Regions from separate parts of the Sellimonas sp. genome, predicted to be linked through region 1. Evidence: predicted binding sites of a transcription regulator. Region 1 holds the regulator's gene; each other region holds the start of a gene.

The links. The regulator HrcA, encoded in region 1, represses chaperone genes, less so after heat shock. The targets are predictions, from matches to a motif close to TGTTAGCACTCNNNNNNNNNGAGTGCTAACA.
Region 2: clpB (ATP-dependent chaperone ClpB) is a predicted target of HrcA. The motif match lies at 4,686-4,716, and genes of this name have one in related genera.
Region 3: groES (co-chaperone GroES) is a predicted target of HrcA. The motif match lies at 2,197-2,227, and genes of this name have one in related genera.

What each region holds. Positions count from the first base shown of each region.
Region 1 is NZ_JBKSWG010000001.1:137,469-143,510, forward strand. It holds gene ACLROL_RS00575 (flavodoxin family protein) at 1-615, shown strand, start outside; gene ACLROL_RS00580 (GTP pyrophosphokinase family protein) at 651-1,334, shown strand; gene hrcA (heat-inducible transcriptional repressor HrcA) at 1,510-2,550, shown strand; gene grpE (nucleotide exchange factor GrpE) at 2,602-3,213, shown strand; gene dnaK (molecular chaperone DnaK) at 3,247-5,121, shown strand; gene dnaJ (molecular chaperone DnaJ) at 5,231-6,042, shown strand, end outside.
Region 2 is NZ_JBKSWG010000033.1:4,956-10,997, reverse strand. It holds gene ACLROL_RS10940 (uroporphyrinogen decarboxylase family protein) at 1-204, opposite strand, end outside; gene ACLROL_RS10935 (corrinoid protein) at 231-884, opposite strand; gene ACLROL_RS10930 (uroporphyrinogen decarboxylase family protein) at 926-1,741, opposite strand; gene clpB (ATP-dependent chaperone ClpB) at 1,990-4,602, opposite strand; gene hemB (porphobilinogen synthase) at 4,741-5,724, opposite strand; gene ACLROL_RS10915 (hypothetical protein) at 5,868-6,042, shown strand, end outside.
Region 3 is NZ_JBKSWG010000004.1:51,474-57,515, reverse strand. It holds gene topA (type I DNA topoisomerase) at 1-821, shown strand, start outside; gene codY (GTP-sensing pleiotropic transcriptional regulator CodY) at 941-1,723, shown strand; gene ACLROL_RS02445 (hypothetical protein) at 1,800-2,096, shown strand; gene groES (co-chaperone GroES) at 2,257-2,541, shown strand; gene groL (chaperonin GroEL) at 2,607-4,226, shown strand; gene ACLROL_RS02430 (DUF6106 family protein) at 4,344-4,832, shown strand; gene guaB (IMP dehydrogenase) at 4,928-6,042, shown strand, end outside.

The DNA.
Region 1 (6,042 bases):
AAAGTATTGCTTGTAAACGGAAGTCCTCACACGAAGGGAAATACCTACATTGCTCTGCAGGAGATGGAAAAGATATTTGCTCAAGAAGGAATCGAGACAGAAATCATCCAGGTGGGAAATCAGGCCATCCGCGGATGTATCGGATGTGCTTCCTGCCGAAAAAATGGAAAATGTGTGTTTGACGATCTTGTCAACGAGACAGCAGCGAAATTTGAGAAATGTGACGGGCTTGTAGTAGGAAGTCCGGTATACTACGCTTCAGCCAATGCGACGCTGATCGCTTTTCTGGATCGACTTTTCTACAGCACACCGTTTGACAAGACGATGAAAGTTGGCGCGGCTGTGGCGACAGCCAGAAGAGGCGGACTTTCCTCCACTTTTGACGAGCTGAACAAATATTTTACTATCAGCGGCATGCCTGTGGCATCCGGACAGTACTGGAACAGCATCCACGGAAGCGCCCAGGGGGAAGCGCTTCAGGATGAAGAGGGTCTGCAGATCATGCGGACACTGGCGCGGAATATGGCATTTCTAATGAAGAGCATCGCCCTCGGAAAAGAGGCATACGGGCTTCCGGAAAAAGAATCCCCGTCCAGGACAAATTTTATCAGGTAAAGAGATTTTTTGACAGAAAATATTACGTAAAAGGTATGGAACAGACAATGACAAAAGAAGAAAACAATCAAAAAGAACTGGTAAAAGAATTTTTGGGCGGAGAGAATGAAGAAGAGACGGTGGAACGTCTCATGAGTTTTAACACCCTTATGATGAGGTACCGATCCGCCATCCGGGAAGTCACGACAAAACTTCAGGTGCTGGATGATGAGCTTTCCTTATACGGAGACAGAAATCCCATCGAAAGTATTCAAAGCCGGATCAAGAAACCGGTAAGCATCGCAGAGAAACTCGGAAGAATGGGTCTCCCCGTCACGGTGGAAGCCATTGAGAAAAATTTAAATGATGTGGCCGGTATTCGTGTGATCTGTCCGTTCATTGATGATATCTACAAAGTGGCGAACATGCTGACATGCCAGGACGACATCACGGTAGTTGCAGTCAAAGATTATATCAAAAACCCGAAGCCAAACGGCTACAGAAGCTATCACATGATAGTGGAGATCCCTGTATTTTTCTCAGACTGTAAAAAGCCTATGCGGGTGGAAGTGCAGATCCGTACGGTTGCAATGGATTTCTGGGCAAGCCTGGAGCACCAGATCAAATACAAAAAAAACGTGCCTGAGCATGACACACTGATCCAGGAGTTAAAAGAGTGCGCGGAGACGATCGCTGCGACGGATGAAAAGATGCAGAACCTCAGAAGAAGAATTGAATAACGTCATAAGACAGAGAAAAGAATCCTGTGCCCGGGATTCTTTTTTTTGCGCGTGGAAGACATAAAAATTTTCAGAATCAGTGTTGACAAAAGTGGGTAGGAGTGTTACATTAATAACCGTAGATGTTAGCACTCGAAATACATGAGTGCTAATAACATCGAAGGAGGCAGACGAGATGGAAGCGATCCAGGAACTGAGTGAGAGAAAACTGAAGATTTTAAAAGCGGTCATTCAGAACTACCTGGAGACGGGGGATCCCGTAGGTTCCAGGACGATTTCCAAATATACGGATTTGAATCTGAGTTCTGCAACGATACGGAACGAGATGGCAGATCTGGAAGAGCTTGGATACATCGTTCAGCCTCACACCTCGGCGGGGCGGATCCCGTCAGATAAGGGTTACCGGCTTTATGTGGATATGCTGATGCTGGAAAAGGAGCAGGAAGTAACCGAGATCAAGGAACAGATGCTGAAGAAGGCTGATAAGATGGATCAGCTGTTGAAGCAGGCGGCAAAAGTGCTGGCAAACAGCACCAATTATGCGACGATGGTCTCAGCGCCGGTCAGCACGAGAAACAAGCTGAAGTTTATCCAGCTTTCCCAGGTGGATGAAGAGCAGCTCATCGCAGTCATCGTGCTGGAAGGAAACATTGTGAAAAACCAGATCCTGGAAGTGGATCAGATGCTGAACAATGAGACTCTTTTAAAGCTCAACATGCTTTTGAACACCACGCTCAATGGGATGTCCATCGATCAGATCACTCTGGGGCTGATTGCAAAGCTCAAAGAACAGGCAGGCATACACAGCGGAGTCATCAGCGATGTTCTGGATGCGGTTGCAAATGTCATCCAGCTTGACCAGGATATGGAGATCTACACCAGCGGCGCGACGAATATTTTCCGATACCCGGAACTTTCCGACAAGCAGAGTGCGCAGGAGATCATCAGTGCCTTTGAGGAAAAACAGCAGCTTTCCGAACTGGTCACGCAGACGCTTTCCAGTGAGAACAAAGGGATACAGGTATATATCGGAAACGAGACCCCGGTACAGAACATGAAAGACTGCAGTGTCGTGACAGCCACCTATGAATTAGGGGAAGGCATGCAGGGGACGATCGGTATCATCGGTCCGAAACGGATGGATTACGAGCATGTCATGGATACCCTCAAAACATTGCAGAATGAGCTGGATACGATATTTCATAGAAAAGAATAGAAAGAACAGAAAGGTGGTATCCTGGTGGACGAACATAAAAATCAAGAAGAAATGGTAAAAGAAGCAGTAGAGGAAGCGAAGAAGCAGGCGGAAGAAACAAACGCCGAAGCAGCCGACGAGGATGTGACGAAAGAAAATCCGGAAATGGACAGCGAGGCGGAGACAGAGCAGGAAGCCGAAGAAAAGAAAGAGAAAAAAAGCTTCTTTAAAAAGAAAAATAAAAAAGATCCGAAAGATGAAAAAATCGAAGATCTGACAGACAAACTCACAAGGCAGATGGCAGAATTTGACAACTACCGGAAGCGCACGGAGAAAGAAAAATCCGCCATGTACGAGATCGGGGCGAAGGATATTATCGAAAAGATCCTTCCGGTCATCGATAACTTCGAACGCGGATTCCAGAGCGTAGATGAAGAAAAACGCAAAGATCCGTTTGTGGACGGCATGGATAAAGTATACAAACAGTTGATGAAGACACTGGAAGATGCCGGTGTGAAACAAATCGAAGCGTTAGGACAGGAGTTTAATCCGGATTTCCATAATGCGGTAATGCATGTGGAAGACGAAGAAGCCGGAGAAAACATCGTGGTAGAGGAATTCCAGAAAGGATACATGTACCGCGAATCTGTTGTAAGACACAGTATGGTAAAAGTAGCAAACTAACAAATTTTAATAATAAATCAGGAGGAATTCATTATGGGCAAAATCATTGGTATTGACTTAGGTACAACAAACAGTTGTGTTGCTGTAATGGAAGGTGGACAGCCGACCGTTATCGCGAATACAGAAGGAGCCAGAACAACTCCATCCGTTGTTGCATTTACAAAGACAGGAGAACGTCTCGTTGGCGAACCTGCAAAACGTCAGGCAGTCACAAACGCAGATAAGACGATCTCTTCCATCAAGAGGAAGATGGGTACAAACGAAAAAGAAAACATCGATGGAAAGATGTACTCTCCGCAGGAAATTTCCGCGATGATCCTTCAGAAACTGAAAGCAGACGCAGAAGGATACCTTGGAGAAAAAGTAACGGAAGCTGTCATCACAGTTCCGGCATATTTCAACGATGCTCAGCGTCAGGCAACAAAAGACGCAGGTAAGATCGCAGGTCTTGATGTAAAACGTATCATCAACGAACCGACAGCAGCAGCCCTTGCGTACGGACTTGACAACGAAAAAGAACAGAAGATCATGGTATATGACCTTGGAGGCGGTACATTCGACGTTTCCATCATCGATATCGGAGATGGTGTCATTGAAGTACTTTCCACAGCCGGAGATAACAAACTCGGCGGAGACGACTTTGACCAGAAGATCACAGATTACATGCTGGCTGATTTCAAGGCAAAAGAAGGCGTAGATCTCTCCGGAGACAAGATGGCGCTCCAGAGACTGAAAGAAGCAGCAGAAAAAGCGAAGAAAGAACTTTCTTCTGCAACGACAACAAACATCAACCTTCCGTTCATCACTGCAACAGCAGAAGGACCGAAGCACTTTGATATGGATCTTACAAGAGCGAAGTTCGATGAACTTACAAGCGATCTTGTAGAAAGAACAGCAGAACCAGTACAAAGAGCACTCTCCGACGCAGGACTTCGTCCGTCAGACCTTGGCCAGGTACTTCTTGTAGGTGGTTCCACACGTATCCCGGCTGTACAGGACAAAGTAAGACAGCTCACAGGAAAAGAACCAAGCAAGTCCTTAAACCCGGATGAATGTGTTGCACTTGGAGCATCTATCCAGGGTGGTAAACTTTCCGGAGATGCAGGCGCAGGCGACATCCTTCTTCTGGACGTTACACCGCTGTCCCTTTCCATCGAGACAATGGGCGGTGTTGCTACAAGACTGATTGAAAGAAATACAACGATCCCGACAAAGAAGAGCCAGATCTTCTCAACAGCGGCAGATAACCAGACAGCAGTTGATATCAACGTTGTACAGGGCGAAAGACAGTTTGCAAGAGACAACAAGTCTCTCGGCCAGTTCAGACTGGACGGAATCCCGCCGGCACCACGCGGAATCCCGCAGATCGAAGTTACATTCGATATCGATGCAAACGGTATCGTAAATGTATCCGCAAAAGATCTTGGAACAGGAAAAGAACAGCACATTACAATCACAGCAGGCTCCAATATGTCTGATGCAGATATCGAAAAAGCTGTCAAAGAGGCAGCTGAATTCGAAGCAGCAGACAAGAAACGCAAAGAAGCGGTAGATACAAAGAACGAAGCAGATGCGATCGTATTCCAGACAGAAAAAGCTCTGAAAGATGTAGGAGATAAGATCGATGCATCCGGAAAATCTGCAGTGGAAGCAGATGTCCAGGCACTGAAAGATGTTCTTGCAAAATATCCAAATGCAGAAGACATCACAGAAGCTCAGATCGCAGAGATCAAAGCTGCAAAAGAAAAAGTTATGGAAAGTTCTCAGCAGCTCTTTGCAAAGATGTATGAGCAGGTAAATCAGCAGAATCAGGCAGGACCTCAGGCAGGACCGCAGGGAACAGATCAGGCAGGTCCGACACCGGAAGGATACGATGACGTAGTAGACGGAGATTATAAAGAAGTATAATCAGACGAAATAAAACATTGCGCTGGGTGCGGGATGAGGAAGGATAGAACCTTCCTTTTCCGCACGCTGCGCATTATTTGCGCAACAGCAGAAAGGGAAGGTAACGGTTATGGCAGAGGCAAAAAGAGACTACTATGAAGTGCTGGGTGTTTCCAGAGATGCCGATGATGCAACACTGAAAAAAGCATACCGTCAGCTTGCGAAAAAATATCATCCGGATATGAATCCTGGGGATGCGGAAGCAGAGAAAAAATTCAAAGAAGCTTCTGAAGCGTATGCTGTATTAAGTGACCCGGAAAAACGCCGTCAATACGACCAGTTCGGTCATGCGGCTTTTGACGGCGGTGCAGGAGCTGGCGCAGGCGGATTCGGCGGATTTGATTTCAGCGGAGCAGACTTCAGCGATATATTTGGCGATATATTTGGCGATTTCTTCGGGGGCGGCAGAAGAGGCGGCCGTGCCAACAATGGCCCGATGAAAGGGATGAATATCCGCAAAGGAATCCGCATCACATTTGAAGAAGCGGTGTTTGGCTGCGAAAAAGAGATTGATATCGTGCTGAAAGATCCATGTCCAAAGTGTAATGGTACAGGCGCGAAACCGGGGACGAGCCCGGAGACCTGTTCACGCTGCGGCGGTAAAGGGCAGGTAGTGTATACATCACAGTCATTCTTTGGTACAGTGCAGAATGTCCAGACTTGTCCGGACTGTCATGGTACAGGAAAGGTTATCAAGGAAAAATGTCCGGACTGCGGCGGCACCGGATATGTGTCTAACAAGAAGACGATCCAGGTAACGATCCCGGCAGGTATTGACAACGGACAGAGTGTGCGCATTCGCGACAAAGGCGAACCGGGAACAAACGGAGGGCCAAGAGGAGATCTTCTTGTGGAAGTAACTGTCTCCAGACATCCGATTTT
Region 2 (6,042 bases), on a different contig from region 1:
TTCAAAACATCCTTGTTCGTAGACCGCTTTTGCAAGTCCTGCCATTTTCTGCGCATCTGTGTGCGCTTCCGGAAGGTAAATCCGTACTGTCTGCATCAGCTCCTCTGTAATCATATTCATCATTCCGCCTGGACAGATACACGGAGGCCTGTCCGCTTTGTTTCCTTCCAAAACAGTATGAAGTCTTTCCTTTGGTGTCAGCATTTCCTCTCCCCTTTCCCTCCATTGTTCTACGATGCCGTCTGCAGAAGGTCTTTGGCAAGCCTCACTGCCTCCACAGCGTTTTGAGAATATCCATCCGCGCCGATCTTAGCTGCAAAACTTTGGGAAACCGGTCCTCCACCAACCATAACTTTTACCTGATCCCGTATCCCTGCGTCTTTCAGCAATTCGATTACCGTCTTCATGCCTCCCATCGTAGTCGTCATTAAAGTGGAAAGACATACAAGATCTGCCTGTTCTTCTTTTGCTGTATCTACAAATTTCTGTAAAGGCACATCTCTCCCAAGATCGATCATCTGAAATCCAGCTGTCTCCATCATAATTTTCACAAGATTTTTCCCAATATCGTGGGTATCGCCCTCCACGACGCCGATGACCGCCTTTTTCTTATTATCCCCGGACTCCTCCGGAAGATACGGTTTAAGGACATTGAGCCCTGCATACATGGCGTCAGAACAAAGAAGAACATCCGTCACAAAGTATTCCTCCTCCTCAAACAGGACACTGGTCCGGTTCATTCCATCGATCAATCCGTTCATGATCCCTTCAAATGCAGGGAAACCCGAGTCAATAAACTCCTGTGCTGCCTCCGCGACCTCGTCTTCTTCCATATCAACAACCCCGTCAGACATTCTCTTTAACAATTCTTCTTTTAAACTCATGCTAATCCTCCCATTGTACTTTAATACTGATATTAGTGTGATCATTTCAATGCAATCGTCTGTATCTTCCTGTCTTCCAAAATCTGGTTCTGGCGGTTGATACAAATCTGACCCACAAATTTTGCTCTCCCCGGCAAAAAAAGGCATGCATTTCCATAACTCATCGTCTCCGGGAGCGTGATTTCCTCGGTCTGCGCATATCCCATATCTTTAAGGGCATAGGCTGTCTGAGGACACAACATCATAATACCGTCCTTCCCTAAAAGCTCCTCCGATTTTTTCAGAAATCCATAGGTAAAATACTCTGTGGCCCACTCCATCATATGAGGTCCAAGTATTCTCATGCCACCGGCTGAATCCGCATAGCTGAAAAAACGCACTCCTGATCTGCGAACCGCACCGATCAGCCCCAAAAGCTCCGCCTCCATCCAGCCAAACAGCTTCTCCATCCTGTTTGGCTCCTTCCGGATACCCTTGAAAATAGATTTTATGTCAATCAGTGTATTACATATAGTAAAAGGTCCCGAAATCTGAAAAAGCACCTCATATCCCGATTCCCGAAGAATCCTTCCTGCCTCCAACGTCTCTCTCATCCTGCCATTCTCAATGTCTATCCCTGGAAGCTTTTCCACCTCCTCAAGAGACTGACAGATATAATCACACGCCCTCGGGCCAGCTGTCCCATCGCCATATCTGACTCGCCCTCCCATCGCCTGCGCCTCCAAAGTATGGTCAAACGGCACAGTACAAAACGGCTTGCCACTTCTGTTCCTCTCCATCATGGCAAACCTCACAATCCATTCACACTCTGTATAAATGTCTGGAATCGGCAGCCGCTTCATACGGATCAGCTGCATTACCTCCTCCTCAGACCCTCCAGAAAAACATAAAAAATCACGAATCAGCACACACTCCACCCTTTGTCAAACAATTCTACTAATAACCTAACACAAATATCAAATTTACACTAATCGCTATTTCCTATAAACATCCATTGTTAAAAGGATTTTCTATAAATATTTAAACGGGGGACGTGTTCCTATAATTTGGAACACGTCCCCCTATAAAGCTTGATTTTGCGCGGTTTATTGAAATTGTCTGAATTTTACATCGTGTACCTTTGAGCCGGAACACGTCCCCCTGTCTTGGCCGTCAGTTCTCCGTTTTGTTCATCGATGATGATGGTTTCTCCGGTTCCTACATTGCCTTCCAGGATGAGTTTTGCAGCCAGTGTCTCTACGTATTTTTGCAGGTATCGTTTCATCGGCCTTGCACCGTACATTGGTTCGTAGCCGCCGTCTACGATATGTTGTTTTGCTGCTTTTGTCAGTTCGATTTTTAGTTCTCTGTCTGCCAGACGTTTATTGACATCTGTCAAAAGGAGATCGATGATCTGAGTTATATCTGCTTTTGTAAGTGGTTTAAACATAATGATTTCGTCGAGTCTGTTTAAGAATTCCGGGCGGAAGTGGGCTTTCAGGTCATTCATGACATATTGTTCATTTTCTGGTTTGATATTTCCTTCTTCATCGATTCCTTCCAGTAGATAGGCGGATCCGATATTTGATGTCATGATCAGAATCGTATTTTTGAAATCTACTGTGCGTCCCTGGGAATCTGTAATCCGTCCGTCATCAAGTACTTGCAGAAGTACATTGAACACATCCGGATGTGCTTTTTCCACTTCATCGAAGAGTACGACAGAATATGGTTTTCTTCTTACCGCCTCTGTCAGCTGTCCACCTTCATCGTATCCTACATATCCCGGAGGGGCTCCGATAAGTCTGGACACAGAATATTTTTCCATGTATTCGCTCATATCGATACGTACCATGTTGCTTTCATCGTCAAACAGGCTTTCTGCAAGTGCCTTGGCCAATTCGGTTTTCCCTACTCCGGTTGGTCCGAGGAACAGGAAGGAGCCGATTGGTTTCGACGGATCTTTGATGCCTGCCTTTGACCGGATGATGGCTTCTGTTACTTTTGTTACACCTTCATCTTGCCCGATCACACGCTTGTGAAGCTGCTGATCCAGATGCAGTGTCTTGCTTCTTTCGCTTTCATTCAGTTTTGCAACCGGAATACCCGTCCACCGGGATACGATTTTGGCAATCTCTTCGTCAGTCACGCTTTCATGGACAAGGGAGAGATCTTCGTCTTTTACTTTATTTTCTTCTTCTTCCAGCTGTTTTTTCAGCTGCGGAAGACGTCCATATTGGAGTTCTGCTGCTTTTTCCAGATCATAGGAACTCTGAGCTTTTTGGATTTCCTGGTTGACATTTTCGATCTCTTCCCGCAGTCGGTGTACTCTCTCCAGGGAGTTTTTCTCGTTATCCCACTGTGCTTTCTTTTTGGCGAATTCTTCTCTGTTTTCCGCCAGTTCCTGCTGAAGTTTTTCCAGCCGTTCACGGCTTAATCGGTCATCTTCTTTTTTGAGGGCAGCCTCCTCGATCTCCAGCTGCATTGTCCTCCGTCTCAGTTCATCGAGTTCGGTCGGCATGGAATCCAATTCTGTCTTGATCAGTGCACATGCCTCGTCTACAAGGTCAATGGCTTTGTCCGGGAGGAATCTGTCTGATATATACCGATTGGACAAAGTTGCGGCTGCAACAAGCGCGCCGTCCGTAATCTTTACACCGTGAAATACTTCATACCGTTCTTTCAGCCCTCTCAAAATAGAGATGGCATCTTCCACACTCGGCTCGTCTACCATTACCGGCTGGAATCGTCTTTCCAAAGCGGCATCTTTCTCAATGTACTCCCTGTATTCATCCAGTGTAGTCGCACCGATACAATGAAGTTCTCCCCTTGCAAGCATTGGCTTTAACATATTTCCCGCGTCCATGGCCCCGTCTGTTTTCCCTGCACCTACGATCGTGTGAAGTTCATCAATGAAGAGGATAATCTGTCCCTCACTGTTTTTGACTTCTTCCAGAACTGCTTTGAGTCTCTCCTCGAATTCTCCTCTGTATTTCGCTCCTGCAACAAGGGCGCCCATATCCAAAGCAAAGAGCTGTTTATCTTTCAGACCTTCCGGCACATCTCCTCGAACAATTCTCTGTGCCAGCCCTTCGACAACTGCAGTCTTACCTACTCCAGGTTCTCCGATCAAAACCGGATTGTTTTTCGTTTTACGTGAAAGAATCCTTACCACATTTCGGATCTCGGCGTCTCTTCCGATGACAGGGTCCAATTTCTGCTCTTTTGCCCGTTCCACGAGATCATACCCGTACTTGTTCAACGTGTCGTATGTCGCTTCTGGATTGTCTGTCGTAACCCTCTGGTTTCCGCGGACTTCGGAAAGCACTTTTAAAAAGCCTTCTCTTGTAATGCCAAGTTCCCGGAAAATTTGTTTGATTTCTTTATTTGCATATTTGATAAGGGCGAGAAAAATATGTTCTACTGATACATATTCGTCTCCCATCTGTTTTGCCTCGTCTTCTGCGTGGATCAGTACCTTGTTCAGATACTGACCGATAAAGACCTGTCCGCCCTGGACTTTTGGCCGCTTCCTCAGTGATTCTTCCACGCGGTTTACGATCAGTTCTTTTGAAATACCCATTTTTTCCATCAGTTTTAAAATAAGGCTTTCATCCTGTGTCAATAAAGAATAAAGCAGGTGCTCCTGCTCGATCTCCTGGTGACCGTATTCGTCTGCGACTTTCTCGCAACCTTGTACCGCAAGCATAGAATTCTGTGTGAATTTATTGATATTCATACTGCACTCCTCCTTACGAATCTCTATCTTTTTTGAATTTTATTTGTTTTCTGTTCTACCAACAATATAACAATAACACTTATTGTTAGCACTGTCAAGTAGTGAGTGCTAATTTTGATAATCTTATTTCCCCCTATCTTATCCTATTTTCCCCTCTGTCATACATTTCGCCAACTCTTTTGCATAATAGCTAATATAAATCTGTGCCCCTGCACGGTATGCGGCTACTGCCATCTCACACATGATCTTCTCTTCATCTATCCAGTTATTTTTTGACGCCGCTTTTACCATGGCATATTCTCCGCTTACACTGTAGGCCGCTACCGGTACTTTGACTGCCTCACGGACTTTTGATACCATATCAAGATATGACATCGCTGGTTTTACCATGACGATGTCCGCTCCCTCTTCCACATCCAAAATAGCCTCTCTGATTCCTTCCCGGCTATTATGAAAATCCATCTGGTATGTCTGCCTGTCTCCAAAAGCAGGAGCTGATTCTGCGGCATCCCGGAACGGTCCGTAAAATCCGGACGCATATTTTACTGCATAAGACAAGATTGGGACATTCTCATACCCATTTTGGTCGAGTATTCCGCGGATGGCGCGTACCCGGCCGTCCATCATATCGGAAGGGGCCACCATATCAGCGCCCGCCTGCACATGGGAAAGCGCAATCTTCTGCAAATATTCCAAAGTCCGGTCATTTTCCACATCCTTTCTGCATAAGATGCCACAATGTCCATGGGATGTATATTCGCACATGCAGACATCGGTAATATACTGAAGATCCGGAAACTGTCTTTTTGCCTCCCTCAGTGCCCTCTGTACAATTCCATCTTCCGCGTATGCCTGGCTCCCAACCTCATCTTTTCTGTCTGGAATGCCAAACAACAGAATATGATTTACACCGGCTTTTGCTGCCCGCTCCAGTTCATACGGCATCTGATCGACACTGTATCGGAACTGGCCTTCCATGGAAGAGATTTCCTCCTTTTTCCTGCTGCCTTCTACAACAAACATCGGATAGATCAGAGACTCCTGACTCATCCGCGTCTCCCTTACCATCTTTCTCATCAATTCTGTGCCCCGCAGACGGCGCGGTCTTTTTAATAATTCCATTCTGTCTGGTCCTTTCTGTTTCGTTTTATTTGCGGTCTGCCTCCGCTCATACTATAATTAAGTTAAATCTTCTGCATTATCATAGCAAAAGAAACAATTTTCCGAAATGGAAAACACAAAAATTTTTAACGGGAGAAAACACAATGATTTTGCAAAAAGAATTGGCTGCCAATACTCGACTCTTTGAAGGAATCACAGCGTCAGAGCTTAGATGTCTCGAGGAAATTCTTAAGCCTCATATCCGTCTGATAGACGCGGGAGAGTTTCTCGTTCATCCTGGCAGCACGTTAAAAGAAATTGGTGTCATACTGGATGGCT
Region 3 (6,042 bases), on a different contig from region 1:
TATATGTGCAGGCCGACGAGGAAAAGACACAGAGCAATGTGCTGCTGAACGGTCTTACCAAAGAATCAGAGCTTACCAAAGAGTCTTTTGACAGCCGGCAGCATTTTACGCAGCCTCCGGCTCACTATACTGAGGCGTCTCTTGTGAAGGCCCTGGAAGAGTTGGGCATTGGCCGGCCGAGTACGTATGCTCCGACGATCTCCACGATCATTGCCAGACGTTATGTAGCCAAAGAAAATAAGAATCTCTACCTCACGGAGCTTGGAGAGGTCGTCAACAATATGATGCGGAAGTCATTCGAGAGTATTGTGGATGTGAATTTTACCGCCAACATGGAGGGGTTGCTTGACAAGGTGGCGGAAGGAAAAGTACAGTGGAAGACCGTCATAAGCAACTTCTACCCGGATCTGGAAGAAGCCGTGGAAGTCGCAGAGAAAGAGCTGGAAGAAGTAAAGATCGAAGATGAAGTAACAGATGTGATCTGCGAAGAGTGCGGGCGGAATATGGTTGTTAAATACGGACCTCACGGAAAATTCCTGGCATGTCCTGGCTTTCCGGAATGCAGAAATACGAAGCCGTACCTGGAAAAAGCAGGTGTCAGCTGTCCGAAATGCGGTAAAGAGATTGTTATCCGGAAAACGAAAAAAGGAAGAAGATATTACGGGTGTGAGGACAATCCAGAATGTGATTTTATGTCCTGGCAGAAGCCTTCCGATAAGAAATGTCCGAAATGCGGAGGTTATATGCTGGAAAAAGGGAACAAGATTGTTTGCGCTGATGAGACGTGTGGATATGTAGAAAATAAAAACAAAGAAAAATAGCATGTAAGTTATTGAAAATGTGAGAATTGTATGATAATATTAGAATATCAGTTGAGTATTCTATACTTTTGTTCGTGCAATTCGAGGCAGTGCAAAAAATCTTTGGATGGAGGAAGGCTATGAGTGTACAGTTATTGGATAAGACAAGAAAAATCAACAAGCTGCTTCACAACAATAATTCCAGCAAAGTTGTTTTCAATGATATCTGTGAAGTGCTTACAGAAATTCTCGACTCCAATATTCTTGTCGTAAGCAAAAAGGGCAAGGTACTTGGTGTGAGTAAAAGGGATGAGGTCAGACCGCTGACAGAACTGATAAAAGGCGAAGTAGGCGGACATATCGATGCGATGCTGAATGAACGGCTGCTGAGTATTTTATCTACAAAAGAAAATGTGAATCTTCAGACGCTTGGATTTTCTCCGGAGGTATCGAAAGGGTATCAGGCTATTGTTTCTCCGATCGAAATCGCAGGCGAACGGCTTGGAACGCTCTTCATTTACAAGCAGGATGAGGAGTATGAGATTGACGATATCATTCTCAGTGAATATGGTACAACGGTTGTCGGCTTGGAAATGCTTCGATCAGTGAATGAGGAGAGCGCGGAGGAGACAAGAAAAGAACAGATCGTACAGTCTGCTATCAGTACACTTTCGTTCTCAGAACTGGAGGCGATCATCCATATCTTTGAAGAGCTGGACGGCATGGAGGGCATTCTTGTTGCAAGTAAGATTGCAGATCGTGTGGGAATCACAAGATCGGTAATCGTAAATGCACTAAGGAAATTTGAGAGTGCAGGAGTTATCGAATCCAGATCATCGGGTATGAAGGGAACATACATTAAAGTTGTGAACGATTATGTATTTACGGAGCTGGAAAAGATAAAAAAAGAAAAACAGAAATAGCGCATGAAAACAGGTGTGCGTGTACAAAAAGGGAGCGTCAGATTTCTGAGGCTCCCTTTTGAGGAAGGAGAAGAATATGTACGAAAACGGTGCGGCGGTGCTTCAGATGAAGAAAGTATTTTTAAAATCAGAAAAGCAGGACAGAAAAAAATATATGACACGGATACGGACTTATGACAGTAAGTCCGAAGAGATGTCGTTGTATGTTGGAAAAGGAGAAGTGCAGTCCTTCTCACTGGATGCGGTATATGAGTGTATTTTTGAGGCAGAAGAAGGCAGGTACGGCTGTGAAGGGGTAATCACAAGAAGGTATCACGATCAGGACGGCGAACAGATCGTGCTGCGGATCCAGAATGGACTCTATGTAGTGTAGTGCAGACATGTGGGCCTATTTTCAAAATATAAACTAAATATAAAGAATAAGAAAGATTGTTGACAAATAAAATGTACAGTGCTATTTTATTACTAGAGTGTTTTAGCACTCTAGTACAACGAGTGCTGATAAATGGATAGACAATGAAGGAGGAACAATCATGAAATTAGTACCATTAAGCGACAGAGTTGTTTTAAAACAGATGGAAGCAGAAGAGACAACCAAATCCGGGATCGTTCTGCCGGGACAGAATAAGGAAAAACCGCAGCAGGCAGAAGTTGTTGCAGTTGGACCGGGCGGTCTGGTAGACGGCAAGGAAGTGGAAATGAAAGTTTCTGTTGGAGATAAAGTAATCTATTCAAAATACGCGGGGACAGAAGTGGAATTAGACGATGTGGAATATATCATTGTAAGACAGAGTGATATTCTTGCCATCATCGAATAGGAAATGATATACAAACAAGGTTAAAATATGTATCATTAAAATAGATTTAAATGGAGGGATTTGAAATGGCAAAAGAAATTAAATACGGAGCAGAGGCCAGAGCAGCACTGGAAGCTGGTGTAAATAAACTTGCTGATACAGTTCGGGTTACATTAGGACCAAAAGGAAGAAATGTCGTGCTTGACAAATCATTTGGAGCACCGCTTATCACAAATGATGGTGTTACGATCGCAAAAGAAATCGAACTGGAAGATGCATTTGAAAACATGGGAGCACAGCTGATTCGCGAAGTTGCTTCCAAGACAAATGATGTGGCTGGAGACGGTACGACGACAGCAACTGTGCTGGCGCAGGCTATGGTTCATGAAGGAATGAGAAATCTTGCAGCAGGAGCCAACCCGATCGTCCTCAGAAAAGGAATGAAGAAAGCTACGGACATGGCAGTAGAAGAGATTGCCAAGATGAGCAGCAAAGTGAAAGACAAAGCTCAGATCGCAAGAGTTGCAGCAGTATCTTCCAGCGATGACGAAGTAGGAAACATGGTAGCTGACGCGATGGAAAAAGTGTCAAATGACGGTGTCATCACAATCGAAGAATCAAAGACAATGAAGACAGAGCTGGATCTTGTAGAAGGTATGCAGTTCGACCGTGGATATATTTCTGCATACATGGCTACAGATATGGATAAAATGGAAGCAAATTTGGAAGATCCGTATATCCTGATTACAGATAAAAAGATTTCTAATATCCAGGAACTTCTTCCGCTTCTGGAACAAGTTGTACAGGCAGGTGCCCGTCTCCTTATCATTGCAGAAGACGTAGAAGGAGAAGCACTGACTACATTGATCGTAAACAAGCTGCGCGGCACATTCAATGTCGTTGCTGTGAAGGCACCGGGATATGGCGACAGAAGAAAAGAAATGCTCCGCGATATTGCGATCCTTACAGGCGGCCAGGTTATTTCTGAGGAACTGGGACTGGATCTTAAAGAAACAACACTTGATCAGCTTGGACGTGCAAAATCTGTAAAAGTACAGAAAGAGAACACAACGATCGTCGATGGTATGGGAGAAAAAGCAGATATCGAGGCACGTGTTGCCCAGATTAAAGCTCAGATCGAAGAAACGACATCTGACTTCGACAGAGAAAAACTTCAGGAAAGACTTGCAAAACTGGCAGGCGGTGTGGCAGTGATCCGTGTAGGTGCAGCTACAGAAACAGAGATGAAAGAAGCAAAACTCCGTATGGAGGATGCACTGGCAGCAACGAGAGCGGCAGTGGAAGAAGGAATCATCGCAGGAGGCGGTTCTGCATATGTTCACGCTACAAAAGCACTGGAAAAACTCGTTGCAAGCCTGGAAGGCGATGAAAAGACAGGGGCATCCATTATACTGAAAGCTCTCGAAGCTCCGCTCTTCAGGATTGCTGCAAATGCAGGACTGGAAGGTTCTGTCATCATCAATAAAGTAAGAGAATCTGAACCGGGAATTGGTTTCGATGCATACAAAGAAGAATATGTAGATATGGTAGAAGCTGGCATCCTCGACCCGGCAAAAGTAACAAGAAGTGCACTTCAGAATGCAACAAGCGTAGCATCTACACTTTTGACGACAGAGTCTGTTGTAGCGAACATCAAAGAAGATGCACCAGCTATGCCGGCCAACCCGGGTATGGGAATGATGTAATCCTTTTGAAATCCTAAATAATCATGAAATTTTTGAAAACTCCTCTTAAGAGGAGTTTTCTTTTTTATATAGAATGTGGTATACTGTTTACGAATAAAAAAAGTGGAGGAAAAGAGTATGAGTGACTACTATACAGAACAGTTGGTAAAGAAAAAAACAAGCGGGAAGGACATTATGATCAAATCGCTCCTTGTGGCAGTCACAGTAATGTCGTTTCTGATCGTACCTTTGATGCCGTTTCTGCTGATCGTTCCGGTGCTGCTGATTGTCCTTGATTACTTCATGTTCCGGAGACTGGATCTGGAGTATGAGTATCTGTATGTCAACGGGGATCTGGATATCGACAAAATCATGGGAAAACAGAAGAGAAAAAGAATTTTCTCCATGAACATCTCAGAATTGGAACTGCTTGCACCGATGGGGGCAGGGGAGCTCAATCAGTATCGCAATGCCAAAGTGCTCGATTTTAGTTCTCAGATGCCAAATGCCAGATGTTACGTGATGGTCATTGCCAAAAACGGACAGCAGACAAAAGTGATATTTGAGCCGGAACAGGTCATTCTCGAGGGAATGAGGATGCTGGCACCTAGAAAAGTTATTCTCTAGTATTTCATAAAAATATTGACATGACATCAATTTTTTTGTATCATAAGTTTCAAACTAAAAAGGAACAGTCAGAGAAAGAGAGGAATTAAGAAGTCATGGGTAAAATTATTGGAGAAGGCATTACATTTGACGATGTACTTTTAGTACCTGCGTATTCGGAAGTGATTCCGAATCAGGTCGATTTGACAACGTACTTGACAAAGAAGATCAAGCTGAATATTCCGATGATGAGTGCTGGTATGGATACCGTTACAGAGCACAGAATGGCGATTGCAATGGCACGTCAGGGTGGGATTGGTATCATCCACAAAAATATGTCCATCGAAGCGCAGGCGGAAGAAGTAGACAAGGTAAAGCGCTCTGAAAATGGGGTTATCACAGATCCGTTTTATCTTTCTCCGGAGAATACGCTGGAAGATGCAAATGAGCTGATGGGAAAATTCCGTATTTCAGGGGTACCGATTACAGAGAATGGGAAACTTGTCGGGATCATCACAAACCGGGATTTGAAATTTGAGACAGATTTTACAAAGAAAATAAAAGAATCCATGACTTCGGAAGGGTTGATCACTGCCCCGGAAGGAATCACGCTGGAAGAAGCAAAGAACATTCTTGCAAAGGCAAGAAAAGAAAAGCTTCCGATCGTAGATAAAGATTTTAACCTCAAGGGGCTTATCACGATCAAAGATATCGAAAAACAGATCAAATATCCGCTTTCTGCAAAGGACGAGCAGGGACGTCTGCTCTGTGGTGCAGCAGTAGGGATCACAGCGAATTGCCTGGAAAGAGTAGAAGCGCTTGTCAATGCAAAAGTGGATGTTGTTGTCCTTGATTCAGCACATGGACATTCTGCAAACGTGATTCGCTCAGTAAAGATGATCAAGGAAAAGTTCCCGGATCTTCAGGTTATCGCCGGAAATGTTGCGACAGGAGAAGCAACGCGTGCCCTGATCGAGGCAGGAGTGGATGCAGTCAAAGTGGGAATTGGACCGGGATCCATCTGTACAACACGTGTCGTTGCCGGTATCGGTGTTCCTCAGGTAACAGCCGTTATGAACTGCTACGAAGTGGCAAAAGAGTACGGTATTCCGATTATCGCCGACGGAGGTATCAAATACTCTGGGGATATGACGAAAGCTATCGCTGCAGGTGCGAATGTATGCATGATGGGAAGCATCTTTGCAGGATGTGATGAAAGCCCGGGAACATT